One region of the Blautia stercoris genome, then DNA from elsewhere that is predicted to be linked to it. Evidence: predicted binding sites of a transcription regulator. Region 1 holds the regulator's gene; each other region holds the start of a gene.
What was found. Region 1 encodes HrcA, which represses chaperone genes, less so after heat shock. Its sites were predicted from a motif close to TGTTAGCACTCNNNNNNNNNGAGTGCTAACA; they were not measured.
Positions count from the first base shown of each region.

Region 2: the regulator HrcA is predicted to act here: its motif matches at 3,699-3,729, upstream of htpG (molecular chaperone HtpG).
Region 3: the regulator HrcA is predicted to act here: its motif matches at 1,878-1,908, upstream of ACYQ2D_RS08460 (Hsp20/alpha crystallin family protein).

Region 1 covers NZ_BAAHYF010000001.1:1,469,408-1,479,488, forward strand. The annotation lists gene ACYQ2D_RS07055 (cysteine desulfurase family protein) at 1-507, opposite strand, end outside; gene ACYQ2D_RS07060 (16S rRNA (uracil(1498)-N(3))-methyltransferase) at 514-1,251, opposite strand; gene prmA (50S ribosomal protein L11 methyltransferase) at 1,262-2,215, opposite strand; gene ACYQ2D_RS07070 (AEC family transporter) at 2,248-3,168, opposite strand; gene dnaJ (molecular chaperone DnaJ) at 3,292-4,479, opposite strand; gene dnaK (molecular chaperone DnaK) at 4,565-6,439, opposite strand; gene grpE (nucleotide exchange factor GrpE) at 6,521-7,132, opposite strand; gene hrcA (heat-inducible transcriptional repressor HrcA) at 7,150-8,187, opposite strand; gene uvrB (excinuclease ABC subunit UvrB) at 8,486-10,081, opposite strand, start outside.
Region 2 covers NZ_BAAHYF010000003.1:72,650-82,730, forward strand. The annotation lists gene ACYQ2D_RS16330 (hypothetical protein) at 1-330, opposite strand, end outside; gene ACYQ2D_RS16335 (Maf family protein) at 521-1,117, shown strand; gene ACYQ2D_RS16340 (HAD family hydrolase) at 1,114-1,782, shown strand; gene ACYQ2D_RS16345 (hypothetical protein) at 1,894-2,157, shown strand; gene ACYQ2D_RS16350 (aldehyde dehydrogenase) at 2,224-3,621, shown strand; gene htpG (molecular chaperone HtpG) at 3,829-5,913, shown strand; gene nudC (NAD(+) diphosphatase) at 5,985-6,833, opposite strand; gene ACYQ2D_RS16365 (DUF5721 family protein) at 6,919-7,422, opposite strand; gene ACYQ2D_RS16370 (DegV family protein) at 7,575-8,414, shown strand; gene ACYQ2D_RS16375 (YdcF family protein) at 8,512-9,123, shown strand; gene ACYQ2D_RS16380 (YesL family protein) at 9,177-9,866, opposite strand; gene ACYQ2D_RS16385 (HlyC/CorC family transporter) at 9,894-10,081, opposite strand, start outside.
Region 3 covers NZ_BAAHYF010000001.1:1,744,009-1,754,089, reverse strand. The annotation lists gene ACYQ2D_RS08475 (family 43 glycosylhydrolase) at 1-1, shown strand, start outside; gene ACYQ2D_RS08470 (metallophosphoesterase) at 120-1,316, opposite strand; gene ACYQ2D_RS08465 (hypothetical protein) at 1,500-1,700, opposite strand; gene ACYQ2D_RS08460 (Hsp20/alpha crystallin family protein) at 2,062-2,526, shown strand; gene ACYQ2D_RS08455 (MATE family efflux transporter) at 2,660-4,030, opposite strand; gene ACYQ2D_RS08450 (Hsp20/alpha crystallin family protein) at 4,355-4,819, shown strand; gene ACYQ2D_RS08445 (hypothetical protein) at 4,902-5,465, opposite strand; gene ACYQ2D_RS08440 (YesL family protein) at 5,462-6,088, opposite strand; gene ACYQ2D_RS08435 (LacI family DNA-binding transcriptional regulator) at 6,100-7,167, opposite strand; gene ACYQ2D_RS08430 (ABC transporter permease) at 7,468-8,385, shown strand; gene ACYQ2D_RS08425 (carbohydrate ABC transporter permease) at 8,397-9,302, shown strand; gene ACYQ2D_RS08420 (extracellular solute-binding protein) at 9,318-10,081, shown strand, end outside.

The DNA of each region.
Region 1 (10,081 bases):
ATTCTTTTCATGAACCAGCTTTCCAATCTCTTCCACCGGAACAACTGCTCCTACCTCATTATTGACATACATCGTAGAAACTAAAATTGTATCCGGACGGATTGCAGATTCCAGTTTTTCCATCGAAAGAATTCCGTTTGCATCAACCGGAATTTTTGTTATTTCAAATCCCTGTTCCTCTAATGCTGCAAGCGGTGCTGAAACTGCTGCATGTTCAAACACGGTAGAAATAATGTGTTTTCCCTGTCTGCGATTTGCATAAGCGCATCCAACAAGTGCCCAGTTATCGGATTCTGTTCCGCCTGATGTAAAATAAATTTCTTTTTCCTGAACTTTTAAAGTTTTTGCAATTTTTTCTGTCGCATCTTTTACATACTGTTCTGCTTCCACGCCTTTTTTATGCATTGCAGAGGGATTTCCATAATCTTCCATCATAGTTTTTACTACAATGTCTCTTACCTCTTCAAAGCATTGTGTGGTTGCTGAATTATCAAGATATGCTTCCATTTTATTTTATTCCTCCAAAGCAAACATCAGAACTGAAAGCACTGTCAATCCCGCTGTTTCTGTTCGTAAAATTCGTTTTCCAAGAGTGATTGCTTTTGCACCCTCATCCATTGACTGTTCGACTTCTTTTTCATCGAAACCACCTTCCGGTCCTATGAAAATTCCAATCGACTGACCTGGTTTTATACTGTTTATGATTGCTTTTGTCTCCTGCATCCCTTTTGCACGCTCATAAGGTAAAAGAATCACATCCAGATTTTTTGCATAAGCAAGGGCTTCTTTAAAACTCATCACATGACTGACTTCCGGCACATACATACGTTTGGACTGCTTTGCCGCACTTTCCGAAATTGCCTGCCATCTACGCTGCTTGTTTACCTCTTTTTTTCCCTCCAGACGCACAACTGCTCGCTTAGTTGCCACCGGTATCACCTGATGCACACCCAGCTCTACTGCCTTTTGAATAATCCATTCCATTTTGTCTGACTTTGGAAGTCCCTGAAACAGATAGATTTTAGAAGAAAGTTCATATCCTGCTTCCTGTGCATACATGATATGCGCAGTAACTTCATCTTCTAAAAATTCTTCGATGTAGCACGTATATTCCATTGTCTCTCCGGTACTAATCAGGATTTCCTCTCCGGTTTTCATCCGCAGTACATTTTTGATATGATTGACATCACTGCCACAGATGCGAATGACCGTTTCTTCTACCTGAGACGGTTCTACAAAAAAACGATACATTTTTTGCTCCTTAATTTTTTCTGGCCGTAACAGACACCCATTCTCCCTGATGTGTAACCTCTAACACTTCAAGACCGGCTGCTTTTACCGCATTTACAACAGTTTCTTCTTTGTCGTCAATGATACCGGATGTAATATAAATTCCACCTTTTTTCATCTGATTTAAGATAACCGGAGTCAGTGGAACTAATACATCTGCTAAAATATTAGCAACTACGATATCATATTTTTCATAGCCAACTTTATCCTGTACTTCTTTATCATCAATGATATTTCCAATCATCATGTCAAAAGCTTCTACCGGAATCTCATTTGCCTCTTTATTTTCTTCTACTGCCGGAACTGCACAAGGATCAAGGTCTGTTCCGACTGCATGTTTTGCTCCTAATTTCAATGCTACAATCGATAAAATTCCGCTTCCTGTTCCGACATCAAGCAGTTCTGTCTCGCTTGTCACATATTTCTTTAACTGACGGATACAAAGCTGTGTGGTCTCATGCATACCTGTTCCAAACGCTGTACCTGGGTCAATATGAATAATCATTCGGTCTTTATCTTCTTCTTTTACTTCTTCCCAGGATGGAATAATCAAGATATCATCTACATAAAACTGCTTGAAATACTGTTTCCAGTTGTTAATCCAGTCTTTGTCTTCGGTCTGGGAAAGTGTAATCATTCCGGAACCGATGTCTACAAACATTCTTAACTCTTCTAATTCTGCCTTTACTTTTTCAAGCATTGCATTGACATCTTCATCCTCATCCAGATAAAAATTCAGATATGCAACCCCATCATCTTCCGGCATATCCGGAAGAATATCTACAAACATCTGCTTTTTATCCTGTTCGGATAACGGCTGTTTGTCCTGAATTTCCGCACCTTCAAGCCCGATGTCCGCAAGGGTGGAAATGACAATATCTTCTACTTCTTCTCTGATTTCCAAAGTAATTTTATTCCACTTCATAGTTAGTCTTTCCTTTCTTTATCTATACTCTCTTATACAAACATAAATACAATCGTTATTGTCACTACCGATAATACAGTCGACAAAATAATTCCCTCTGATATTGTATGTGCATCTTTATTATATTGTTCCGCTAACATAACCGGCATATTTCCGGTTGGAAGAGCCAACATTAAAATAATGGTTGCACGCATAATATAATCTGGAAGAATTGGTTTTAACAAAATTGCAATTAAAACCGGTAAGACCAGAAACCGCAATAATTCAAATAGCATAAGCTTTCGATTTTCAATTATTTTTTTCGGATTTAACCCCACTACAGATGCTCCGATTACCATCATAGAAAGAAACGTACAGGCATTTCCACAGTAAGTTACGATATTCTGAAGCGTCTCCGGAACGGTAAGCTGAAACCAGTAAATCAAAAATGCAAAAATGCAACAGACAAAACCGGGTGTAAAAATATCTGTCCAGGACTGTTTTTTATCGCCTTCTGTTCCCTTTCTTACCAATGCAATCCCAAATGTAAAGATAAAAATATTATACAGAAAATTAAAAATCACCACATACAAAATTGATTTATGTCCAAGAATTGCGAGTGATACCGGAAATCCGATAAATCCAACATTTCCAAACGTGCTCATCAAAACATATGCTTCTTTTTCCTTCGTCTGTACCCGAAAAATCTTTACAAATGCATAACCAAACACAATCAACAGAACATAATACACAATACCAATTCCCGTTACAATCCCTACATTTTTTCTGGAAATATCTGACATATCCTGAAACACACTTGCAAGAATCATTGCAGGGCAGCAGATGTTTACAACAATTGCTGATAAATCCTTCATCACCATTTCTGATACAAACTTCCTTTTATACATGAAATATCCAAGTATAATCAGCGCAAATATCATCACCATCTGCTTTAGAACCACTATGCTGCCCATTTTCTCATAAACTCTCCCACTTTATCTATTTAACATTCCTATTATAAGGGAAATTTTTTTAGATTGCAACGAAAAAAAGAGAAGAAAAAATGTGAAACAATCACAAATTTTCTTCTCTTTTTACTAATCTTCAAATGTTTCTTTAATGGTTTCTTTGAATTTTTCCCATCCGCCTTTTTTCTTCTTTTCCGGAGTTTCTTCTTTTTCTTCTTTTGGACGATTTCCGCAGGCGGCATCAAATTTACGAAGTGCTTCTTTTGCCTCTTCATTTAACTTAGTTGGTACCTGAACAACCAGTGTAACATAATGGTCACCACGTACGTTTTTATTTCTAAGGGACGGTACACCTTTTCCTTTTAAGCGGACTTTGGTATCGGTCTGCGTTCCGGGTTTGACATCGTACATAACGTCTCCGTCTACCGTACTGATGCGGACTTCTCCACCGAGTGCTGCCTGTGCATAAGTAATTGGTGCAGTAGAAAAGATATTCATATCCTGTCTCTGGAAAATCGGATGACGAGCTACCATAACTTCTACAAGCAAATCTCCTCTTGGTCCTCCGTTTGTTCCCGGTTCACCTTTATCACGGATACGGATACTCTGTCCATTGTCAATACCGGCCGGAATACTTACCTGAATCTTCTTATGTTTGGACACATATCCTGTACCATGGCAATCGGTACATTTATCTTTAATGATTTTACCGGTTCCCTGACAATCCGGACAAGTCTGAACATTCCGAACCATTCCGAACATAGACTGCTGTGTATAGACAACCTGACCTTCTCCATGACATTTTGGACAGGTCTCCGGCTGTGTTCCAGGTCTTGCACCTGTTCCATGACAGGTTTCACAGGTTTCTTTTAAATTTAAATCCAGTTCTTTTTCACATCCAAAGACTGCCTCTTCAAATGTAACACGAACTCCGGCTCTGACATTTGCGCCCTTCATTGGACCATTATTCGTTCTTCTACGACCACCGCCGCCGAATAAATCTCCAAAAATATCTCCAAAAATGTCACCCATATCTGCGCCGTCAAATCCGCTGAAGCCACCATATCCGCCGGCTCCGCCACCGCCATTTTCAAATGCGGCATGTCCAAACTGGTCATACTGTTTTCTCTTTTCTGCATCACTTAATACTGCATAAGCTTCGGAAGCTTCTTTAAATTTTTTCTCTGCTTCTTTATCACCTGGGTTTACGTCTGGATGATATTTTTTTGCCAGCTTACGATATGCACTTTTTATGGTAGAATCATCTGCGCCTCTGTCGACACCAAGCACCTCATAATAATCTCTCTTATCCGCCATTGGTTTTAATCCTTTCTATACACACATTTAGGCATGGAGCGCCTGTCAGCACCCCATGCCCCATATCTTTTATTTACTGACAATTTTATACTTCTCTGTAATCTCCGTCAACTACATCATCGCCATAAGCTTCATTTGCTCCTGCGCCTGCACCTGCCTCTGGTCCCGGACCTGCCTGAGCACCTGCTGCTCCCTGTGCACCTTCGTACATTTTAGCAAAGAGTTTCTGTGCACTCTGCATCAGTTTTTCTTTACCTGCTTTGATGTCAGCAATCTGGGCATCTGTAATCTCATCGGTGTTTGCACAGCCATTCAGGATTTCTTTTAATGCATTTAAGTCAGCTTCTACTGCTGTTTTATCATTTGCATCTAATTTATCGCCAGCTTCTTCCATTGCTTTTTCTGTCTGGAATACCATAGCGTCTGCATCATTCTTTGTATCAACTGCTTCTTTACGTTTTTTATCCTGAGCTTCGAACTCAGCGGCTTCTCTGACTGCTTTATCGATTTCATCATCAGACATATTTGAACCAGCTGTAATTGTGATGTGCTGTTCTTTTCCTGTTCCAAGGTCTTTTGCGGAAACATTTACAATACCGTTTGCATCGATATCGAATGTAACTTCAATCTGCGGAACACCTCTTCTTGCTGGCGGGATTCCATCCAGACGGAACTGACCAAGGGATTTGTTATCTCTTGCGAACTGTCTTTCACCCTGAACTACGTTGATATCTACTGCTGTCTGGTTATCTGCTGCTGTAGAGAAAATCTGGCTCTTCTTTGTAGGAATGGTTGTATTTCTCTCAATCAGTCTTGTAGCGATACCACCCATTGTCTCGATAGACAGTGACAGTGGAGTAACATCCAGAAGAAGGATATCACCTGCGCCTGCATCTCCGGCAAGTTTACCACCCTGCACAGATGCACCAAGTGCAACACATTCATCCGGGTTTAAGCTCTTGCTTGGTTCTTTTCCTGTTAAGGCTTTTACTTTATCCTGTACAGCCGGGATACGTGTAGAACCACCAACTAACAGTACCTGACCCAATTCAGAAGCATTGATTCCTGCATCAGATAATGCACGGCGAACCGGTTCTGCTGTTCTTTCTACAAGGTCATGTGTTAATTCATCAAATTTTGCTCTTGTCAGGTTCATATCGAAGTGCAGAGGTCCATTTGCATTCATGCTGATGAATGGCAGGTTGATATTTGTTGTTGTTGCAGAAGAAAGTTCTTTTTTCGCTTTTTCTGCTGCTTCTTTGATTCTCTGCATTGCCATTTTATCTGCGGAAAGGTCTACACCTTCTGCTTTCTTAAATTCAGAAATCATGTAATCTGCAACCTTCTGGTCAAAGTCATCACCACCAAGGCGGTTATCACCAGCTGTAGATAATACTTCGATAACACCGTCACCGATTTCAATAACGGAAACATCAAATGTACCACCACCTAAGTCGTATACCATGATTTTCTGTTCTTTTTCGTTATCCAGACCGTAAGCAAGTGCTGCTGCTGTAGGCTCGTTGATGATACGTTTTACATCAAGACCTGCGATTTTACCGGCATCTTTTGTTGCCTGACGCTGTGCGTCATTGAAATATGCCGGAACTGTGATAACAGCTTCTGTTACTTTTTCACCAAGATAGTTTTCTGCATCACCTTTCAGTTTCTGAAGAATCATTGCGGAAATTTCCTGTGGAGAATATTTCTTATCATCAATTGTTACTCTGTAATCTGTACCCATGTGTCTCTTGATAGAAGAGATTGTTTTGTCAGCATTTGTAACTGCCTGACGTTTTGCCGGCTCACCGACTAATCTTTCACCTGTTTTTGTAAATGCCACAACAGATGGTGTTGTTCTTGCGCCTTCCGCATTTGCGATAACAGTTGGCTGTCCACCTTCCATAACACCTACACAGCTATTTGTTGTACCTAAGTCAATACCAATAATCTTGCTCATGATTTTTTCCTCCTATATCAATTCCAAGTTTTCTATCAATTTATAAGATGAAATCTGATTTTAAAAATCAGATATAATTGATTAATTTGCTACTTTTACCATGCTGTGTCTTACGACATGGTCTTTATAGAGATATCCTTTCTGGAACTCTTCTACTACTACATTCTCTCCGGCTTCTTCATCTTCCACATGCATTACTGCGTTGTGGTAATCCGGATTAAATTCTTCTCCGACTGCATCAATGGCTTTGACACCCATTTCTTCAAATACAGTCATCATCTGTTTGTAAATCTTTGTCATTCCGTCTGCAAACGGACTGTCTTTTTCTTCTTCCGGAACTGCTGCAAGACCTCTTTCAAAGTTATCTACAACCGGAAGAATCTTTTCAATAATTTCTCTTGCACCGATTTCATACATGGAAGCTTTTTCTTTCTCGGTACGTTTTCTGAAATTATCAAATTCTGCCATCTGACGTTTTACACGGTCAGTCAGCTCTTCGATTTTTTCATCTTTTTTATCTTTTTTCTTTTTGAAAAATCCTTTCTTTTCTTCAGATTTTTCTTCTGTTTCTGCTTCTTCAGAATTTTCTTCTGCCTCACAGCTTTCTTCTGTAACTTCTTCGGTTTCTTCTGTTTCTGTCTCGGCTGTTACATCATCGTTTTTATCATCATATAATTCTTTTTCTTCTGACACGAATCCATTCCGCCTTTCTATGTTTTCTTAAATATATGGTCTAATTGTGTTTTCAGCGTTTTCAGATTATCTACTACATTTTCATAATCCATTCTCTTCGGTCCGATGATTCCGATTGTTCCCTGCATGCCCTCACCCAAGTCGTAAGTCGCAGTCACTACACTGCAGTCTCTCATGGTTTGTACCGGACTTTCATTTCCAATATAAACCTGAATTCCTGTGTTTTCTTCTGAACTCATCGAATCTTTTACTAAATCCGCAAGCGCATGTTTTTCTTCAAATGCTGAAATCAATTCACTGGCTTTTGAGGTATCTGCTAGTTCCGGGTACTTGAAAATGTTTGTCGCACCGCTTGTATAGATTTCAACCTCATCTTTGTCTTCCGCAATCGCCTGAGCTACCGCATCAATCACACTGCCAACCACTTCACTGTGGATACCGGCTTGTTCTTTCATCCGGGTTATCATGCTCAGATTGATTTCTTCGATTGTAAGACCATTTAACTGCGTATTTAAAAGCAGATTTAATTTTAAAACTGTTTCATCACTCATAGGCTCCTGTAAATCAATCATCTGATTCTTTACCAGATTGCTGTCGGTTACTAAAACCGCAAGCAGTTGATTGTCACCCACTTTAGAGAGCTGAATGAATTTAAGTTTGTTTCTGTGATAGGTCGGACCGGAAATCATTGTGGCATAATTTGTATTTATTGCAAGTACTTTTACTACCTGCTGTAATACTTTTTCCATTTTATCGGTCTTTTCTATCATCAAATCTTTAATTTCCGAAACTTCTTTTTCTTTTTCCTTCATCAGTTCATCGACATATAACCGATATCCTTTATCAGAAGGAATTCTTCCAGCCGATGTATGCGGCTGAAGAATGTAACCCAGTTCTTCCAGGTCTGACATTTCATTTCGGATGGTTGCAGAACTGAGATTCAGGTCTGTGTATTTTGATATCGTTCTTGAACCAACCGGTTCTCCGGTATCAAGGTAGGTCTGGATTATGGCTTTTAAAATTTTTCGTTTTCGCTCATCCAATTCACTTTCCATTTTAATCTCCTTTCTGCTTCTTTTTTAATTGTTAGCACTCGTCGTAGTGGAGTGCTAACATCTATGCTCTTAAGATAGCACTGACCCATTTATTTGTCAAGAGCTTTACGAAATTTTTTTTATTTTTTTAACCAAATCAAGTAAGTCCCCTGCTTCAATTGCGAAAAGCAATAAGCAGGGGTGGGGACTTGCTTGTATCAGGAGGGGCAAGCCCCTTCTGATAAGCTGCGTAGCAGCTATTTGGTTATGAGCAAGCAGTGTAGCGGATTGCGAATATCCACTTGACTTCGAGCGGAAATCAATCCATTTCTTCCAGATTTTTCTTCAGTTCCACCATTTTGTCACGAAGCCCTGCTGCTGCCTCGAAATTCAAATCCGCCGCTGCTTTTCGCATCTTCTTCTCGACTTCTTTAATTAATTTTTCTAATTCTTTTCTGCTCATAGACTCAGGGTCTTTCTCTAATTTTTCTTCTGTCTCGGCAACCGATTTGGAAATACTGATTAAATCTCGTACCGCTTTTTTAACAGTCTGCGGTGTGATATGATGTTCTTTATTATATTCCTCCTGTACACTACGGCGACGCATCGTCTCATTGATTGCCATCTTCATGGAATCCGTCATCACATCTGCATACATAATGACATGTCCCTCTACATTTCTTGCCGCACGACCAATTGTCTGAATCAGTGAGGTCTCGGAACGCAGGAATCCCTCTTTGTCTGCATCCAGAATTGCAACTAATGTAATTTCCGGAATATCCAGTCCCTCTCTTAAAAGGTTGATTCCAACCAAAACATCAAATACATTTAAACGCATATCACGGATAATCTGTGTCCGCTCTAACGTATCAATATCAGAATGTAAGTATTTCACACGGATTCCCAAATCTTTCATATAATCCGTCAATTCCTCAGCCATACGTTTCGTCAGTGTGGTAATCAGTATCTTATTTCCTTTCTCGACTTCTTTATTCACTTCAGAAACCAAATCATCAATCTGTCCCTCTACCGGACGTACTTCCACCATCGGATCTAAAAGTCCTGTCGGACGTATTATCTGTTCTGCCCTTAAGAGTTCATGTTGTTCCTCGTACTCCCCCGGTGTAGCAGATACAAATAAAATCTGGTCAATTTTACTTTCAAATTCTTCAAAATTAAGCGGACGATTATCCAGTGCCGATGGCAGACGAAATCCATAATCCACCAGTGTTGTCTTTCTGGAACGGTCTCCGGCATACATTCCCCGAATCTGTGGAACCGTTTTATGAGACTCATCTACGATAATTAAATAGTCATCTCCAAAGTAATCCATGAGCGTATATGGTGCTTGTCCCGGCTCTAAGCCGGATAAATGTCTGGAATAATTTTCAATTCCCGAACAAAAACCGGTTTCTTTCAACATTTCCATATCAAAATTTGTACGCTCTGAAATTCTCTGCGCCTCTAATAATTTGTCCTCACTTTTAAAATATGTCACCCGTTCTTCTAACTCTTCTTCTATATGAATGGCTGCCTTTTTTATCTGCTCCATCGGAACGACATAATGCGAAGCCGGGAAAATTGCGATATGATTTAACTGGCATTTTATTTCTCCGGTCAGTACATTAATTTCTGTAATACGGTCAATCTCATCTCCAAAAAATTCTACTCTTACCGCTGTATCCGTATAATCCGCAGGGAAAATTTCCAACACATCTCCCCGCACCCGAAATGTTCCCCTGTGAAAATCCATGTCATTGCGATCATACTGAATATCAATCAATTCCCGAGCAACCTCATCCCGGTCTTTTTCCATTCCCGGACGCAGAGAAATAATCATGTTCTGGTAATCCTTTGGACTTCCGATTCCATAAATACAGGAAACACTCGAAACAATAATGACGTCTTTTCTTTC
Region 2 (10,081 bases), on a different contig from region 1:
CTCTTCTGAGGTGTCAGACGGAGAATCAAAAAATTCGTCATCCTCAAAGATAGTTTCATCATCGAGTTTATCTAAATCATCGAGGATATCATCCGTATGTTCTCTTACTTTCTGAACGGTTTCTTCTACGGTTTGTTCCACTTTTTCTTTTAAGCGGGAAGCAACGTTTGCGGCAGAGGAAGCGGTTTCTTTGATATTATCATGAAAATCTGCAAAATCCTCTTCAAGCTGAGGGTCTTTTTCTTTTTGTTTTTTGAGATAATATGCAACGGCTCCAGCTGCAGCTCCAAGTGCTCCAAATCCTAAAGCTTTCTTATAAAAACTACCCATATACATACGTCCTTTCTAACTGTCTGTTTTTATTATTACCATTATAATACATTTTAACAAGAATGTGAAATGAATTTTTTACAAATAAAAGATATTGCATGTAGGACGAAGAAATATTATACTAAAAAAGAGTTAAGAATGTAGAAGCAATGATTTACATTCAAAAGAATAACAACGGAGAACTTAAGATATGAAAAGAATCTTATTAGCCAGTGGCTCACCGAGACGAAAAGAACTGCTTACTCAGATGGGATGTGTATTTGAAGTCTGTAAAAGTGAAGCAGAAGAGGTCATTACAAGCACGAATCCAGAAGAAGTCGTGATGGAGCTTTCGAGCCAAAAAGGAGAGGACGTATTTTCAAAAACAACAGGAGATGTCTGCGTTATTGGAGCGGACACCGTAGTTGCTGTGGATGGAAACATTCTTGGAAAACCGGCAGATGAAGAAGACGCGGTGTCGATGTTAAAAAAGCTTCAGGGAAATTCTCACTTTGTTTATACAGGAGTGAGTCTGTTTGTGAGAGAAAATCAGGCAGAGACAAAACAGACTTTTTTTGAAAAGACAGAAGTTGTATTTTATCCGATGAGTGAAGAAGAAATTAAAACTTATGTACAGAGCAAAGAACCGATGGATAAGGCGGGAGCTTATGCAATTCAGGGACTCTGTGCAAAATTTATAAAAGAGATAAGAGGCGATTATTATAATGTGGTAGGTATGCCGATTTCAAGATTATATCAGGAAGTAAAAAATATGGGAATGAGCTGGAAGGACTGGGAGAACAAATGATAAAAGCATGTATTTTTGATTTAGACGGAACAATTGCAGATACGGTAGAATCGATTGCGGTAGTGGGAAACCGTCTGCTGAGCCATTATGGACTTAAAGAACAGCCGGTAGAAGGATATAATTTTTTTGCCGGAGATGGGGCAGATGAGCTGGTAAGAAGAATTTTAGAGGCATCCGGCGGAATAGATAAAGTTGATTATGAAGAAGCAAAACAGATTTACCGTAAATGGTTTGAAGAGGACCCGTTTTATCATGTAAAGCCGTTTGACGGCATTGTGGAGATGTTAAATGGATTAAAAAAAGAAGGCATTAAGATAGGTGTCTGCTCAAATAAACCACATCATGCAGCAGTAGATGTGGTAAATAAAATATTTGGAGAAGAATTGTTTGATAAAGTGCAGGGTCAGACTGCCGAAATTCCAAGAAAACCTTCTCCACTTGGACCACTTGCGATTGCGAAAGAGTTCAATGCCAAACCTTCAGAGTGTCTTTATATGGGAGATACCAATACAGATATGGATACCGGAAATGCCGCAGGAATGTTTACAATTGGTGTGACCTGGGGATTTCGTCCAAGAAAAGAACTGGAAGAACATCATGCAGATAAAATTGTAGACAAACCGGAAGAAATTCTGGCTTATGCAAAAGCGCATAAAAATGTGTGATAGCATAAACCATTAAGGTTTCAAAGGGAGTATCTCGATTTGAGATAAGAGCACAAAACACGTGAAAACGGTTTTTGGAAAAAAGATGATAGGATTAAGGAGGAAAAACGAATGAATGAATTTAGTGAGGAGTGCTTGATTACGTTTTTAAGAAATCAGGAACAACTGTTTCCAGAGCCAGTTGCAGAAACTGTGGAAGAAGCAGAAGCATTTTTGGAAGATTGCATGGCAGTTGTTGTGGACACTTTAGAAGAAGTAAAAGAATATTTTGAAGAAAATGGTATGGATGTCGATGAAATGTCCATGAATGAACTTGAAGAAGCCAGTGAAGTATTTGCCCTTCCAAATGGTCAGTATTTGATTGTAGAGGGCTAAGAGGCAAAAGAAGGCAGGTAGTTTTTTCGTTAGGAAAGACTGCCTGTTTTTTAAATATTTTGGGTGATTAAAAAAGAAAGTGAGGCAGACCGCATGGAAATAGAAAAAGTCTTAAAAGAGCAAAGAAACTTTTTTGAGACGGGAGCGACAAAATCAATCCAATTTCGTCAGAACGCATTAAACAGGCTTGAAATCATAATTAAAAAACATGAAAGAGAAATTGCAGATGCCTTAAAAAAAGATTTGCATAAAAGTGCGTTTGAAAGTTATATGACAGAAACAGGCCTTCTTTTAAATGAGATTCGTTATGTAAAAAAACATCTGGCCGGCTGGATGAAAGAAAAGCGGGTGCCGACACCCCTTGCTCAGTTTCCGGCAAAAAGTAGGGTAATTGCAGAGCCTTATGGTGTGGTCTTAATTATTGCACCGTGGAATTATCCGTTTTTGCTTTGTCTTCAGCCACTTATTGATGCAATTTCAGGAGGAAACTGTTGCGTGATAAAACCATCTGGAGCATCGACAGTGTCTTTTAAAATGATAAAAAAGATAATCGAAGAAGCATTTCCTTTAGAGTTTGTAGCTGTAATCAAAGACGGGGAAAAGGAAAATAAAAAGCTGTTAGAGCAGAAATTTGATTTTATTTTTTATACAGGCGGACCAAGAGTTGGAAAACTGATTATGGAACAGGCAGCAAAACAGCTGACACCGGTTGTACTTGAATTGGGAGGAAAGAGTCCTTGTATTGTAGAAGAAAGTGCGGACTTAAATCTTGCGGCTAAAAGAATTGTGTTTGGAAAATTTTTAAATAGTGGTCAGACCTGTGTTGCGCCGGATTATGTGTTGGTTCAGGAATCCGTAAAAGAAGAATTGATTTTAAAAATGTGTAAATGGATTCACAGAATGTACGGAAAAGAACCGTTAAAGTGCAAAGATTATCCTAAAATAATTTCAAGTTATCACTATGAAAGGCTGATGAAGCTGTTAAAAGAAGAACTGGTTGTAAGCGGAGGATATGGACGAAAAGAAACCTTGCAGATTGCACCGACTATTTTAAATGAAACTGACTTTGATGCGCCGGTGATGCAGGAGGAAATTTTTGGTCCCATTCTGCCGGTGATTGGATTTGAAACCATAGAGAGAGCCGTAAATCTGGTAAAACAAAAGGAAAAACCGCTTGCACTCTATTTATTTACAAAAGAGCAGTCTGTCAAAAAACAGGTGCTCTCACAGCTTTCCTTTGGGGGCGGATGTGTCAATGATACCATAGTACATCTGGCAACTTCCTATATGGGATTTGGAGGAGTCGGTGCAAGTGGAATGGGAAGTTATCATGGAAAAGCGGGATTTGATACGTTTAGTCATAAAAAGAGTCTGCTTGTAAGAAAAAGTAAAATAGATATTCCGATTCGCTATCTTCCTTATCGAAAGTATAAGAATTTATTCCTGCATTTGTTTTTGAGATAACTATTTTTTGACGTTCCAATCGAACACCTGTGAAATTGCATAGATTTTATTCTTTGTTTAGAAAATTTATAAAAATTTGTTAGCACTCAACTAAAATGAGTGCTAATTTTTTCTTGACTTTTTACTCTTTAAGTATTAATATTGATTTTAGCAGCAGAAAAGAGAAGTTTTCTGCAAAAAGAGAAAGTAAAAGGAGATGTTTATATCATGGCTAGTAAGCGTGGTAGTTTATCAATTAACAGTGACAATATTTTTCCAATTATTAAAAAGTGGTTATATTCCGACCATGACATTTTCTTCCGTGAATTAATTTCCAACGGATGTGATGCAATTACAAAATTAAAAAAATTAGAGGTAATGGGAGAATATACATTTCCTGAAAATCATAAAAATCAGATTCAGGTAATTGTAAATCCAGAAGAAAAAACCCTGAAATTCATTGATACCGGTCTTGGTATGACTGCAGATGAAGTAGAAGAATACATTACTCAGATTGCTTTTTCAGGAGCAACCCAGTTCCTTGAAAAATATAAAGATAAAACAAATGAAGACCAGATTATCGGACACTTTGGTCTGGGATTCTACTCTGCATTTATGGTTGCCGATGTAGTTGAAATTGATACTCTTTCTTACAGAGAGGGAGCACAGGCAGTTCACTGGTCTTGTGATGGTGGTACAGAGTATGAACTTGAAGACAGTAATCGTACAGAAGTCGGTACTGAAATCACCCTGCATTTAAATGAAGAAAGTCTTGAGTTTGCAAATGAATACCGTGCAAGAGAAGTTATCGAAAAATATTGCTCATTCATGCCGGTAGAGATTTATCTTTCCAAGGCAAATGCTCCGCAGGAATATGAAACAATTGATGAAGCTGACTTAAGAGAAGATGATGTTGTTGTAGAGCATATTCATGAAGATGCCAAAACAGAAGAAAAAGAAAATGAAAATGGAGAAAAAGAAGTTGTAGAAGTTTCTCCTGCAAAAGACCAGGTTAAGATTAACAAAAGACCGGTTTCTTTGAGCGATACACAGCCTCTGTGGATGAAACATCCAAATGAGTGTACCGAAGAGGAATATAAAGAATTTTATCGTAAAGTATTTATGGATTATAAGGAGCCGTTATTCTGGATTCATTTAAATATGGATTATCCGTTTAACTTAAAAGGTATCTTATATTTCCCGAAAATTAATACGGAATATGAATCCATTGAAGGAACCATTAAGTTATACAACAATCAGGTATTTATTGCAGACAACATTAAAGAAGTTATTCCGGAATTTTTAATGTTGTTAAAAGGCGTGATTGACTGCCCTGATTTACCACTGAATGTATCAAGAAGTGCTCTTCAGAATGATGGATTTGTTAAGAAAATTTCTGAATATATCAGTAAGAAGGTGGCAGATAAACTTTCCGGAATGTGCAAGACAGACCGTGAAACTTATGAAAAATACTGGGATGATATCAATCCGTTTATCAAATTTGGCTGTTTGAAAGACACTAAATTTTCAGACAGAATGATGGATTATATCCTGTATAAGAATCTGGATGGAAAATACCTGACTCTGGAAGATTACTTAAAGGAAAATGAGACAGAAGAAGAGGCAAAAGAGGAAGCTGAAACAGTAATCGAAGAGAATAAAGAAGAAACAGCAGAAGAAATTAAAAAAGATGCTGAAGAAGGAAAAGAACCGGAAAAAACAACGGTTTATTATGTAACAGACGAAGTACAGCAGAGCCAGTACATCAATATGTTTAAAGAAGAGGGACAGGATGCGCTCATCTTAAAGCATAACATTGATTCTGCATTTATTTCTCATGTAGAGCAGAAAAAAGAAACTGTAAAATTCATGCGTATTGATGCAGACATCAATGAATCTGTAAAAGCAGACGGCGAAGAAAACTTAGAAGAGCAGACCAAAGAGTTAGGCGAAATCTTTAAGAAAGCATTAGGAAAAGAAAATCTGACAGTAAAAGCCGAAAAGCTGAAAAACGAAAGTGTTTCTTCTATGATGACAGTGACAGAAGAAAGCCGTCGTATGCAGGAAATGATGAAGATGTACAATATGTACGGCATGGATTCCTCTATGTTTGGCGGACAGGAAACACTGGTATTAAACTTAAATAATAAACTGGTGCAGTATGTGCTGGCAAACAAAGAAGGAGATTTAACCAAACTGGTATGCGAGCAGTTATATGATTTAGCTGTGATTACGCATAGACAGCTGACTCCGGAAGAGATGACAAAATTTGTTGCAAGAAGCAATGAAATTATGATGGAAATGACAAAATAATAAGGTGAACCATAAAAAAGTGTCCCTGAGTTTGTAGAAAAATTCAGGGGCACTTTTGTTTCATTTAAGAGTTAACAGTATTTTTTATCTTCTCCGTTTTTAAAGACGGTCATCATTTCACGGGTCAGGCTGATTTGTTCCGGGTCATCCGGAATATTTTCACGTTCCATCCAGACTGCCATGGAAAGTTCTTCTTCATCAAGAGAAATCGTATCTTCTCCATCCAAATCACAGAAAAATCCAAATAACAGTGTTCCGGAAAAAGACCAAGGCTGGCTTTTATAGAAATGCAGATTCTTAACCTTTAATCCAACTTCTTCCATTACTTCACGTTTTACGGTTTCTTCAATGGTTTCCCCAATTTCGGTAAAACCGGCAATCAGTGCGTAGTGAACGTATTCACGACCCGCATATTTAGATAAAAGCAGTTTGTTTCCATTTCGTACTGCTGTGATAACTGCCGGACAAATTTTTGGATATTCGATTGTGTTGCAGTTCGGACAGTGAAGCATACGTTCTTTTGTATCTGATTTCATTGGAGAACCGCATTTTCCACAGAATTTGTGTTCATTGTACCATGTAAATAACTGCCATCCGGTGATTCCGGCAAAGGCGAGGTCTTTTGGTCGTGCAGTACGGAAAAGACGATTATTTTCAAAGTGATAGTTTGAAAAAAGAGCTTCTGGAAGTTCAGGGATAAGATAATAAGAAACCTTATCAATAGAAAACAGATAGATAAATGTTTCTTTTGCTTTTGGATAAACGGAAACAACTTCAGAGAATTTTAAAAACGAAATAGTTTGTTCTTCTTTTTTTACAAAAACAGTGTTGTCTTTATAATGAAGAACAATATCTTCAGGATTTGGTTCGTGAGGGGTATATTCGTTGTGATAAATATGTGGGTAAATATCTTGTATCATAAGTAAAATTCCTCCTGTAAAGTTATGTTAGATATTTATGAAGGCTTTTTAACCTTCACTTTGTGGTACATTTATATGCCATGTTTTAGACAGAAAGCATGGCAATCTGGTGTTTTTTAAAAAATGTGATGACAGCTTCATCCCAGAGAAGATCCAGTGATTTATCCATAGAAAATAGTTTCATGGAAGTGCCGGTGGTACAGATTAGGGAAGTACCATCATACTGCAGATTTAAATAAAGCCCATAAATATCGTTGATGCTCCAGCTTGAAGCATTTTTCAAGAGAAGCTGTTCGGAAGCCTGTCTGGATAATTGAAATACAATTTTAAAGGAAAGCGGTGTTTTTTTTCCTTTGATAATAGAAAAACAGTAGGGCTTTACTTCCTGCCACAGGCAATGGGTGCGACCGCTTTTTGTAAGGGCTTCGGCTTCTTCAGTGTCAAAAAATTCAGGGCGCAGGGTTCCATCAATTTGAAAGGTTGAAAATGTGGTAATTGAAGCCTCACAGAGCCAGAATGAGTCAAATTCTTCTGAAATTAAGAGCCGTGCCATAAAATCTTTGACATCTTGTACGTTTAATGCAATCATTGAAAAACCTCATCTTTTTTGTGTTTACTTTTTTAAGTATAAACGATTCGGTAAAAAAATCAAAGTCTTTTTAAGGAAAAAGCCTTTTCAAGTATAGTGTTTTATGGTATTATAAAACATAGTATTAGAAACTACATATAAGAGGGTGCAATATGAGATATAAAATTGTGATAGACAGTTGTGGAGAATTAGTAGAAAAATGGAAAGACAGTCCGGCTGTGGAAAGAGCATCGTTGACACTGACCGTGGATGATGAAGATATTATAGATGATGATACTTTTGACCAGGCATATTTTTTAAAACGAGTTGCAGAGAGTCCAAATTGCCCGAAATCATCCTGCCCGTCACCAGAACGTTATATGTCAGCGTATGATTGTGAGGCAGAACACGTATATGCAGTAACACTTTCTTCTGAATTGAGCGGTTCTTATAACAGCGCAGTTCTGGGAATGAATTTATTAAAGGAAACACATCCGGATAAAAAAATTCATGTGTTTAATTCTCACTCTGCGTCGGTTGGACAGACCTTAATTGCTTTAAAAATTGAAGAGTGTGAAGAACAGGGGATGGAATTTGAAGAAGTAATAAAAAAAGTAGATGCCTATATCAGTGAACAGAATACGTATTTTGTGCTTGAAACGCTCGAAACACTTCGTAAAAATGGAAGATTGAGCAATTTAAAAGCATTTGTGGCAACTGCTTTAAAAATCAAACCAGTGATGGGTTCTACACCGGAAGGTACGATTGTTCAGCTTGACCAGGCAAGAGGAATGAATAAAGCAGTGATGAAAATGGTTGATTATGTGGTAGAACGCACACCAAATCCGGCAGAAAAGGTGCTGGGAATTAGTCATTGTAACTGTCCGGCACGTGCACAGGCAGTAAAAGAGGCAATTTTAGAGCGGATTCCGGTAAAAGATGTGGTTTTGTTAGATACTGCGGGTGTCAGCAGTATGTACGCAAATGATGGCGGAATTATTATCGCAATGTAATTTTTGCAGATGAATGAAAATGAAATAGAAGCCTTAAGAAGTCGGAGAAACCGGCTTCTTTTTCTATGTGATAAGAAATCAGAAGAGGATAAGACAGATGTATGAAAAATTTTTAAAGCAGATAACAGATTTTATTTTTATAGACCAAGAGCCTCAAAAAGCAGATATTATTTTTATTCCGGGAAATGGATTTCCAAATCCATCTGAGCGTGCAGCAGAGCTATATCGAGAAGAGTTTGCGAAGAAGCTTCTGCCATCTGGTCATTATAGTGTAGTGCTTGGTCATTTTGCAGGAGTTTTGCAAAAACAAGAACTGTATCAGGGAAAGTTTGAAACTGAATGGGAATTTTTACAGCAGGTATTAGTTCAAAACGGAGTGGATAAAAAAGACATCTTAAAAGAAGATAATGCAACGTATACTTATGAAAATGCAATTTATTCTAAGAAAGTGACGGATAAAGAAGGGATGGAAGTAAAAAAAGCGATTCTCTGCTGTATGCCGTATCATGCAAGAAGAGCGTTATTGTATTATCAACTCTTATATCCGGAAACTGAATTTTTCGTGTGTCCGGCAAAAGAAAGCCCGATAACAGCCGAGAACTGGTATTTATCAAAAGAGGGGATTGAGACTGTGCTTGGAGAAGTAGAACGCTGTGGAAGTCAGTTTCATGAAATTTTAAATGAGATAAAAAAAGAAGTCAGGTCATAGATTCAAGTTGAACATTCGTGAGATTTGAATCTATGACCTGACCTGTAAAAAATTTATTTTTCTTCGTTTGCTGTTTCGTTTACTTCTTCAGAATCAAATGAGGGTTCTTCCTCGTCTTCACTTGGTTCATATTTTGCAAATACGATCCGGAAGGAAATGGAATTTACATAAGCAACAAAGGAAACTCCCATTAAAAACCATAACAGGCTTCCATAAGCTAAGGTTGTCTTGGTTAAGAATGTAAAGACAACCAGACCAATTGGTAAAAGTACGATTAAAAGAGTACGCGGCAGGTTTAAGATACTGATTAAAACTGAATTTTTTATGGTATCTTTGATTCCGTTTTCAAATCTTGCAATGTATGGAAAGATATAGGAAAACAGCAAAATATAAAATGTAATAAATGCACCGACTAAAACACGGAAAACGTTCTGTAAAGCAGCCGGAAGCATATTTGCCGCACGAAAGTCAAAGGCAAGCAGAGCACCGATAACAAGCAGAATCAGCCAGATAATCGTAGAGATTTTGAAGTTTTGGCGGAATCCTTTAAAAAAGCCTTTTGCAATATAGGAATCTTCTCCTTTTACCATCTTTAAAGTTACCGAATAAAGTGCGGTAATGGATGCACCAATTGTAACAATCGGAATACAGCAAATCAGGCATAAAATATTTAAAATCATCAAATCACATAAACGGGACAAGAACCTCATAACCGGACTGTCCATATTAAAAAAACTACTCATCGTTGTTTCAATCCTTCTTTCTGTGTGTTAATGTTCAGTTTTGTCAGTTTTGTCATTTTTGTCAGAGAAAGTCTGGCTGTGCAAAGACTCCGGAAGATAAATATGAACGGTTTCAATTCGGTTCTTTTTGATTTTGTCAACCACCAGACGTATCTGGTCAGGGGTTGTGACAGATTCCCCGGTTTCTGGAAGTCGATCGAGCTGTTCAATAATAT
Region 3 (10,081 bases), 270 kb from region 1:
GAAATAAAAAGTTCCAGTTTAGTTTTTTTAAGAACTATTCTGGAACTTTTTTGTGCATATCAGGAAGGGTTCGTACGAAGTTGTATATTGGAGATAACCTCCGATGCACACTAAAATTATTAATAATTGGAAAAATACACCGTAATCGTACAGATTTCGCTGTCTGTTCCAACCCGCATTGCCGGACCCCAGACACCGACTCCGGAAGTTACAATGCTGTTCAGATTACCTTTTTTTAAGTAACCGCAGGGATTTTCCCAGAATAATTTTACCGTTAGATTTCCGGGAAAAATCTGTCCATCGTGAGTGTGACCGCATAACTGCATATCTACGCCGGCATTATCAAGTTCTTCAAGTTGTTTTGGCTGATGTTCCAGGACAAAAACAGGTTTGGTTTTATCTACGTTCGAGAGCAGTTCTTCGATAGTTTTTCGGTTCGTTGTGCCGTCTCCTGGTTTTTGAATATCTTTTCGACCAACGAGATAAAAGGCATTGTCAATACAGGTGACTTCATCATCGAGAAGAGTGATATCGGCATCTTTTAGAAAACTTTCAAATCTCGGGTCACGGACTTCGTTTTCTTTTGATGTAACTGAAAATCCACCTAAGAGCCGTTCTGTCACATCATGGTTTCCGAACACAGCATAAGAGCCATAAGTACTTTGAATCGTAGAAAGTGTTTTGGCAATTTTATCTGGATTTTGAACGGCTTCATATTCGTTGTCAAAAACGTCGCCCGCAAATACAACAAGGTCTGCATTTTGTGCATTGATTTTCTTTACCATGCGCTGCATCTGCCTGTCATCGACACTGTAACCAAGATGCAAATCTGCAGCGAGAACGATTTTTAAAGAATCATGTCCGGCGCAGGATTTTTCTACAGTAATATCATAAGGCGTCACTTTTACGTGTTTGGAATGTAAAATTCCATAAGCGCTGATACCGCAGATAAGTGCGGTAAGCAGAAGTCCAACAAATACATAGCCGGCTTTACAAAAGAAAAACTCATGTATTTTTCCAGTAATTTGTTTTAAAATCAGCCGGAGAATATCTGCGACTGCAATAAACATTAATAAATATAAAAATGTGCCAAGCCAGTAGTTGCTGATTCGCTTTACAAGTACCTGAAATTCAGAGGCAGGCAGTAAAAATGCAAAAAGCAGAGAAAGCGCCAGCAGAGAATAAATAGTAAGATAAGGCACAACAAACCATTTGGAATGAAAACGCTCAGAACATGCAGTCAGCCATTTATGGATTCGGTGCAGGATGTAGGCGTTTAATAAAATATAAATGGGAATGATGAATATTAAAATCATAATAGGGCTTCCTTTTTGTTTTTCAGAATAGCACAAATGGCAGGAAGAAGCAAATGAAGGGTGGGCATTTGATTTTTGATAAGAAAAGACATATAATAAGTATAGCTAAGAAATGCGATTATACTCTAAGTGAGTAAAAAGAAGTTCGGAGTGCCAGCTCTGAACTTCTTTTTTTCTGATTTTTTATGCTAATCCCTCAATTGCTTCTTCTATGATATCAGCAAGTTTTTCTGTTGTAATTTCCATAAACAGTGACTGCATCGGTCCAAATGAATCAATAATTTCCATTAGTTTTTTGCGGTCATGAGGATTTTCTTTTAATTCTTTATACTGACCAGCACCATAGATGATGCGGACTGGCCCTTCATAAATAAAATCTTTCATGAGCTACCTCCAAAATAAAATGTTATATTAGTGTGTCCGTATAGTAGAAATATTAATATACTAGGGTAACCCGAGGGCAAGAAAAATTTTATCATATCTAAAGTTTACAATGTAGAATAAAAAGGCTAAAGGTGGAAGTTAGTTTTTTATTTGAATTTTCACAGAATGTTCACAAAAAATTAGCACTCACCTCTTGACAGTGCTAATAATATGTGCTATAGTACAACTAGAACAAAGGAAGAGGGAAATAGAGAGAGACAAAGAAATAAAAAAGCCTTTCCCCTCTGGTTTGACCTAAGTTCCAAAAAAGAAACAGGTAAACAGCAATTAAGATTTTGAGATAAAAAAGGAGAGATGACTTATGTTGATGCCTAGTATTTTTGGAGAAAATTTATTTGATGACTTTTGGGAATTCCCATTTTTTGATAACAGTAAAGAACAGAAAAACATTGAAAAGAAACTGTATGGACATCATAGTAAAAATATGATGAAAACAGATATCAAAGAAACTGAAAAAGGTTATACCATTGAAATGGATCTGCCAGGATTTAAGAAAGATGAAGTCAAAGTAGCACTTGAAAATGGTTATCTGACCATAGCAGCAGCAAAAGGACTTGATAAAGACGAGAAAGAAAAAGAAACCGGTCGTTACATCAGACGCGAACGTTATTCCGGTGCCTGTGAACGTAGCTTTTATGTAGGAGCAGATGTAAAACAGGAAGACATCAAAGCTCACTTTGAACATGGTATGTTAACTCTGTTCGTACCAAAGAAAGAAGCAAAACCGGCAGTGGAAACAGATAAATATATTTCCATTGAAGGATAAGCAGATTCCTCTTTAAACAAAATTAAAATAAATTAAAAAATCGCCCTGTGCACTTCGTTGGAGTTGAGATGCACAGGGCGGTTTTGATTTCAAACAAATGGATATTCGTAATCCAATTTGTTGCCTGATTAATTCAGTCAAATAAATTTTCTCTTGTAATATTCTGTGCCCATTTACCCTGACGGTAATGATGCAGTACCCAAGGCCATTTCACAAATTCATCTGTGCATAATAAGAAATAAACCCAGAGAACCGGAAGTTTTAGTACAAAGGCAGCGAAGAATCCAAGTGGAACTGCGTAAACCCACATATCAATGGTATCACAGATTAATCCAAATTTGGTATCACCACCGGCTCGGAATACTCCGGCAATGAGTGCGGTATTTACAGCCGAACCCATAATATAATAAGTGTTAATTAAGAGCATATATTTTAAGTAGTGCATTGCCTGATCATTTAGAGAGGCAAATCTCATTACAAAAGGTGTGATTGTCAGTACGATGACACCACCGATTGCTCCGGCAATCACAGTCATTTTTAACATTCTGGATGCATAAACTTTAGATTTTTCCAAGTCACCTTTTCCCATAACATTGCCAAGCAGAATGGTTCCTGCACTGGCAATCGCAAAACAGAACACGGAACCAATGTTACGGACTACTGTAACCAGAGAATTAGCAGCTACAGCATCGGTACCTAAATGTCCAAGAATAACAGAATACATGGAAAAGGCTACACTCCATGAGACATCGTTTCCAAGTGCCGGAAGTGATAATTTAATAAAGTCGTTTAATAAAACTTTACTATGGATAAACATATAAGCCGGATTTAGTTTTACGTTTTTACTCAGAAAAGAAACAATGATGCAGGCAATTAGTTCGATTAGTCGAGAAAAAGCAGTTGCAATGGCAACACCGGCTGCTCCGAGTTTTGGAAGTCCAAATAAACCAAAAATAAAGACCGCATTTAAAATAACATTTAAAACAAAAGCAAGCATATTTAATGCCATACTGATGGTTACCCGTCCGATACTTCGCAGAATTGCAAGATAAACTTCGGTCACGCCCCAGCATAAATAAGTAATTCCCATGATTCTTAAATAAGAAGAGCCGATGGATATTAACTCCGGGTCAGAGGTAAAGATTAGCATCATGCGGTTTGGCATCGTAAATGCAATCAGGGCAACGACACCGGAAATTGCGATTGAAAAACGAAGGGCAATTCCTTCGATTGCGTGAATCGCCTGTAAATTATTTTGTCCAAAGTATTGTGCACATAAAAGCGATGCACCTGTGCCAAGTCCATAATATACCATAAACAGGATATTAGAATAACTGGCAGCTAAAGAAACTGCGGAAATTGCGGATTGTCCGACATAATTGAGCATGATTACGTCGGCGGAATTGACGGCTGCACTTAACAGATTTTGGATGATAATCGGAAGTGTCAGCCGAAACATTTGCCGGTAAAAGTCATCTTTACCGGTTGAAACTATATTTTTCATAAAAATCCCCCATAAATTATTATAAAATTTATTATAATGTATTTGAGAGAAAATTTCGTCCTTTATTCTGACGGATTTCTACGTTATTTTGACTGTGATGTTTCTTCTGTCTGCAGGGTTCACAGAATTTTCACAAAAAATTAGCACTCACCTCTTGACAGTGCTAATAATACGTGCTATAGTACAACTAGAACAAAGGAAGAGGGAAATAAAGAGAGACAAAGAAAAATGAAAAAGTCTTTCCCCTCTGGTTTGACCTAAGTTCCAAAAAAGAAACAGGTAAACAGCAATTAAGATTTTGAGATAAAAAAGGAGAGATGACTTATGTTGATGCCTAGTATTTTTGGAGAAAATTTATTTGATGACTTTTGGGAATTCCCATTTTTTGATAACAGCAAAGAACAGAAAAACATTGAAAAGAAACTGTATGGACATCATAGCAAAAATATGATGAAAACAGATATCAAAGAAACTGAAAAAGGTTATACCATTGAAATGGATCTGCCGGGATTTAAGAAAGATGAAGTCAAAGTAGCACTTGAAAATGGTTATCTGACCATAGCAGCAGCAAAAGGACTTGATAAAGACGAGAAAGAAAAAGAAACCGGTCGTTACATCAGACGTGAACGTTATTCAGGCGCCTGTGAACGTAGTTTTTATGTGGGAGAAGATGTGAAACAGGAAGACATCAAAGCTCACTTTGAACATGGTATGCTGACCCTGTTCGTACCGAAGAAAGAAGCGAAACCGGCAGTGGAAACAGATAAATATATTTCCATTGAAGGTTAAAAACATTCCTTTTAAATAAAGATAAATAGGGGAAAGACGATAGTGGAAGTAGTAGTGTAGAAAGAAAAAAACAGCTTCGGAATTAAGTTTCCGGAGCTGTTTTTTTTATAAAATCAAGATATTTAAGACATTCATCCTTATGTGGAGCATTTTTGATAATTCCAACATAGATATCCCCATCAAATTTTGCATTTTTTAAAAGTGGAAAATCCGAGACATTGATACTGTCAGAGAGATATCCTTTTTTATTTAATTGTTCCATTGCTTCTCGATTCATAAATACGAGGTCTATTTTTTTTGCGTCAATTACAGCAAGAAGTCTGGTGCTTGATGCATAAGCGTATTCTAAGTTTTCCGAGTCCGGATTCTCCTGTATCAGTAAATTGTCATAAGTACAGATTTCATTTTTCTTTGCAGATAAATGTTCAAAGTCTAAAAAATCACTGGTCAGATGCTGAGAGAGAGATTCGCTCATATTAACATTAATAAATGCAATCGAGAGAACAGTTGTTTTTTTTACAAGCTGTCCGTGGATATTATAAACAAGAATATAAAGTACGATGCAAATAATAATAAAAGGCAGTTTGTAATAATCCCAAAGATATTGAAGTTTTGCTTTTCCGTGAAGTTGTTTTAATGCTTTCATAGAACATCATCCTTATTATTTTCAAGTCGTTCCAGAATCGGAAGAATCAGCCAGGAGCAGATAAGTGCTCCGAGTCCTTGTCCAAAAACAACAAATGGTGTGAAAATATTGATTATAACATAGTAAATAACAAAATAAACAACTGCCATCAAAATAGAACAGAACAGATAACGCAGTCCCATGACAAGTGCATTTTTAAAAGTTGCAGGAATTGTATTTTCAAATCGTGCAAATAATGGAAAAACATTCAGTAAAACGATGAGGTATACAACTCCGGCACAGATGAGCACTGCACCGCATAAAGTCCAGAATACATTTTCCAGACGAATATGATAAAGCACATAGCCGTCAATTCCAAATAGGATGCCAAGCCCCAAAAGAGGGAGCCAGATCAGTGTGGCTTTTTTGAAATTAGAACGAAATGCAGTAAAGAACTGCTTTGTAATATTGCCTTCTTCATTGCGTACGAGTTTGAATGAAACATAATAAAGGGCAGTTGTCGAGGCACCGATTGTAAAAACAGGAATACAACATAAAAACCAAAGGATATTGAGCCATGCAGCACAAAAAATTTTGTTTAAAAGCTGGATGAAACGATTATCAATTGAAAAAATCTGATTCATAATATTCTCCTTTACTTGGTTGGAGCAATGTTTACGGATTCTCGGTATACAATGTTTGTTTCGGTATAAACGGTTCGATAATTTAAAGTCGGATCTTTTATTCTGGAGAGCAATAAATCTATTGCACAAACTCCAAGAATTTCATTGTGAATGTGGATACTGGTAAGCGGTGGAGTGATAAGTTTAGCAGCAGGAGAATCGTCAAAGCCACATAGACAAATATCCTCCGGAACTTGAATATTTAATTGTCTTAATATTTGCATCAGATCAAAAGCAATAAAATCATTTGCACAGACAAAAACATCAGGAAGTTCTTTTAAATTTTGAATATAGTTAAAAAGATAAGTTTTATAATCTGTGAGTGTGTCTTTTGGAGCGTCTATAATAAAAAACTCTTCATTAATTGGAAGCGAATTTATATAGAGTGCATTACGAGTAGCCATGCAGCGTTCAAAAAAAGATTGGCAATGCAACTGCTCGCCGATAAATCCGATATTTGTTTTGCCACATTTTTTCATTTCACGAACGAAGGCAAAAATTTCATCCTGGTTATTCATAAGTAAACGATCAGCAGGAAGAGGTTTTCCCATAAGTACCGGATGGTCTACAAATAAAACCGGAATATCCAGATCGCAAATCATTTTTGCGTAGTCATAGTTAAAAGTTTCAATACAGATAATGCCACAGACATTCTCAGGATGAAACGAAATGGGAAGCTGGTAGTTGGCTTGTTCTTCATTGCTTACGCGGTGCATCGTAATGCTATAGCCAAGTTGAGTGGTTTCTCTTTGAAGCTTATCTAACATTGTAGAAGAAAAATGAAAATTATCGAGCGGAGCACAGGTTAGGATTGCAATTTCACCATGAGACTTTTGTGGAGTTGCTTCTTGTGGGGAAAACTTAAGTTGTTCCGGGTTCATATAGGTAAATTGTTTATAGCCCATTTCTACCGTTTTTTGTAACACTTTTTTTCTGGTTGAATCAGATAAGACTCCTGTGTTGTTGATGGCTTTTGAGACGGTATTTCTTGATAGTCCAAGAGCATCAGCGATATCTTGTATCGTCACACGTTTTGACATAATAAAATCTCCTTTTCAGTTCTAAAACAATAATTGGATTGTTACAAATGTAAAATGATTATCTGAGTTTATTATAGAATAAATTTGCGAATGTGTCAAATGTAAAATAAATAGTAAAAATAAACAAAAAAACAGGAAAAAATGAGGGAAAAACAGCATATAGCATCGTGAAATTCTTACAAAAGTGTGCGTATGTAACAATAGATAGTTGACATTTGAGTATAAAATTGATATTATGATGGCATAAGCAAAATATGTTATGTTTACAAATGCACATATTCTGTAGAAGGAGGAAAGAAAATGGAACAGAAAAAGAAATCTGGATTCGGTAATACGGTTGCATATGTGAAACGTCATTGGCAGTTGTATGTATTCTTTTTATTACCGGCATTGTTGCTCACTTTGATTTTTAAGTATATTCCTATGGGCGGCGTTTTAATTGCATTTATGGATTATAACCCGGTTCGAGGGATTCTTGGAAGTGATTGGGTTGGACTGGAACATTTCAGAAGATTTTTATCATCACCGGACTTTATGAGATATTTAGTAAACACATTGAAGCTTAGTGTGTATGGCTTATTGTGGGGCTTTCCGGTGCCGATTTTACTTGCATTTTTGTTAAATCGAATTGTTAGTAAAAGAAAGAAGAAAAATATTCAGCTCGTGCTGTATCTTCCGAACTTTATTTCTGTCATTGTATTATGTGGTATTGTACGAATCTTCTTGTCTGTAACAGGACCGGTAAACGGATTGTTTGGAACAAGTATCAACTTTATGACAATGCCGTCTGCTTTTCGTACGATTTACATTGCCAGTGGAATTTGGCAGGGGGCAGGCTGGGCTTCGATTCTGTATACAGCAGCATTATCAAATGCAAGTCAGGAGTTAAAAGAAGCGGCAGTAATTGATGGAGCAAATATTTTCCAACAGATTAAAGCGGTGGAATGGCCAGCCATCAAAGATATTGTATTAATTCAGTTAATCATGCAAGTTGGAAACATTTTAAGTATTGGTTTTGAAAAAGCCTATGCACTTCAAACCGATTTAAACCTTCCTACATCTGAGATTATTTCGACATACGTATATAAGAAAGGTTTGATTGATGGAGATTATGGATTTTCAACCGCAGTTGGCTTATTTAATACGGTAATCAATGTCATCTTATTAATTGCAGTAAATAAAATCGTTAAAAAAATGAACGATGGAAAAGGAATTTAGGAGGTGTGAGTATGAAGGCGAAGAGAAAAAGTCAATTTTCCAAATATGGCCGACAAGATAAAATTATTTTATCGATTGGATATTTTTTAATTGCATTGTTTGTACTTGCAATTATTGTGCCAATTTTTTACATCATAGTTGCATCTTTTATGGATCCGGTAACATTACAGAATAAAGGGATTACGTTTGATTTTTCAAAATGGACGATAACAGCGTATCAAAGGGTTATGTCAAATGGAGCAATCTGGATTGGTTTTAAAAACGCAGTTATTTATTCCGTTGTATTTACAGTAGTATCTGTTGTGGTTACATTACTTGTCGCATATCCAATGTCACGTACGGATTTCAAGGGAAGAAAATTATTTAATGTTATTTTTGTAATCACAATGTTTTTTGGCGGAGGCTTAATTCCGACATACTTATTGATTTCAAATCTTGGTTTATTAGACAGTATGTGGGCGGTTATCCTTCCGGGTGCATTTAGTGTATGGAACATGATTATTGCAAGAACGTATTATCAGGGAATTCCGGGAGAGTTAAGAGAAGCGGCAGAAGTAGATGGGGCAAATGAGTTGGTATTCTTCTTTAAAATACTGCTTCCGGTTTGCACACCGATCATTGCGACAATCGCATTGTGGCAGTTTGTAGGTATGTGGAACAGTTACTTTGATGCAATGATTTATTTAAATGATTCTGCGAAACAGCCGTTACAGTTAGTTTTGCGGTCCATTTTGATTCAGAACCAGCCGGAATCCGGCATGATTTCTGATATGCAAAGTACCGCACAGAGGGCACAGCTTGCAGAGTTATTAAAATATGCAACAATTATTATATCGAGTCTGCCTCTTTTAGTAATGTATCCATTTTTCCAGAAGTATTTCGATAGTGGAATCATGGCAGGTTCAGTAAAAGGTTGATGTAGGAGGGTAAAGATGAAAAAAAGAACGAAAAAAGTATGGAAAAGAACAATGTCTGTAGCATTGGCGGCAACAATGACAGCGATGGCGTTTACCGGATGTGGAAATAAATCCAGTGCAAAATTAAATGATGGAAGCTTTAAAGAAGTGGATGCGTCTACTCTGGAATTTCCGTTAAAAGAGAAAGCAACTTTAACCGGAACAATTAGTTATCCGGCAAATACAGAATCTGAACCGAATAAGAGAACGATTTTTAAAAGACTTCAGGAAAAGACGAATGTAGAAATTGACTGGACGGCGATTCAGGCAGATCAGTGGAGTGATAAAATTTCTCTGGAAATGGCAAATACAAAAAATATGACAGATTTTATCTTTTCAGCGGGATTCAGCGATAATGACTTGTTAAAATATGCCAAACAAGGTGTAATCATTCCGTTGGAAGAATATATTGACGCATATATGCCGAATTTACAGGCAGTTTTTGAAAAATATCCGGAATATCGAACCATGTGTACTGATACAGATGGACACATCTGGGCACTTCCATGGATTGAACAGCTTGGAAATGAAAAGACAGCAATTCAGACAATCGGAAATATGAGTTTTATTAATAAAAAATGGCTGGATTTCTTAAATCTTAAAGTTCCGACAACCGTAGATGAATTTGAACAGGTATTAATTGCGTTCCGCGATCATGCATCTGAAATTCAGGCAGAGTTTGGAATTGATGGAAGCATTATTCCGATGTCTTGCATTGTAAATGATGGAGACCAGGATCC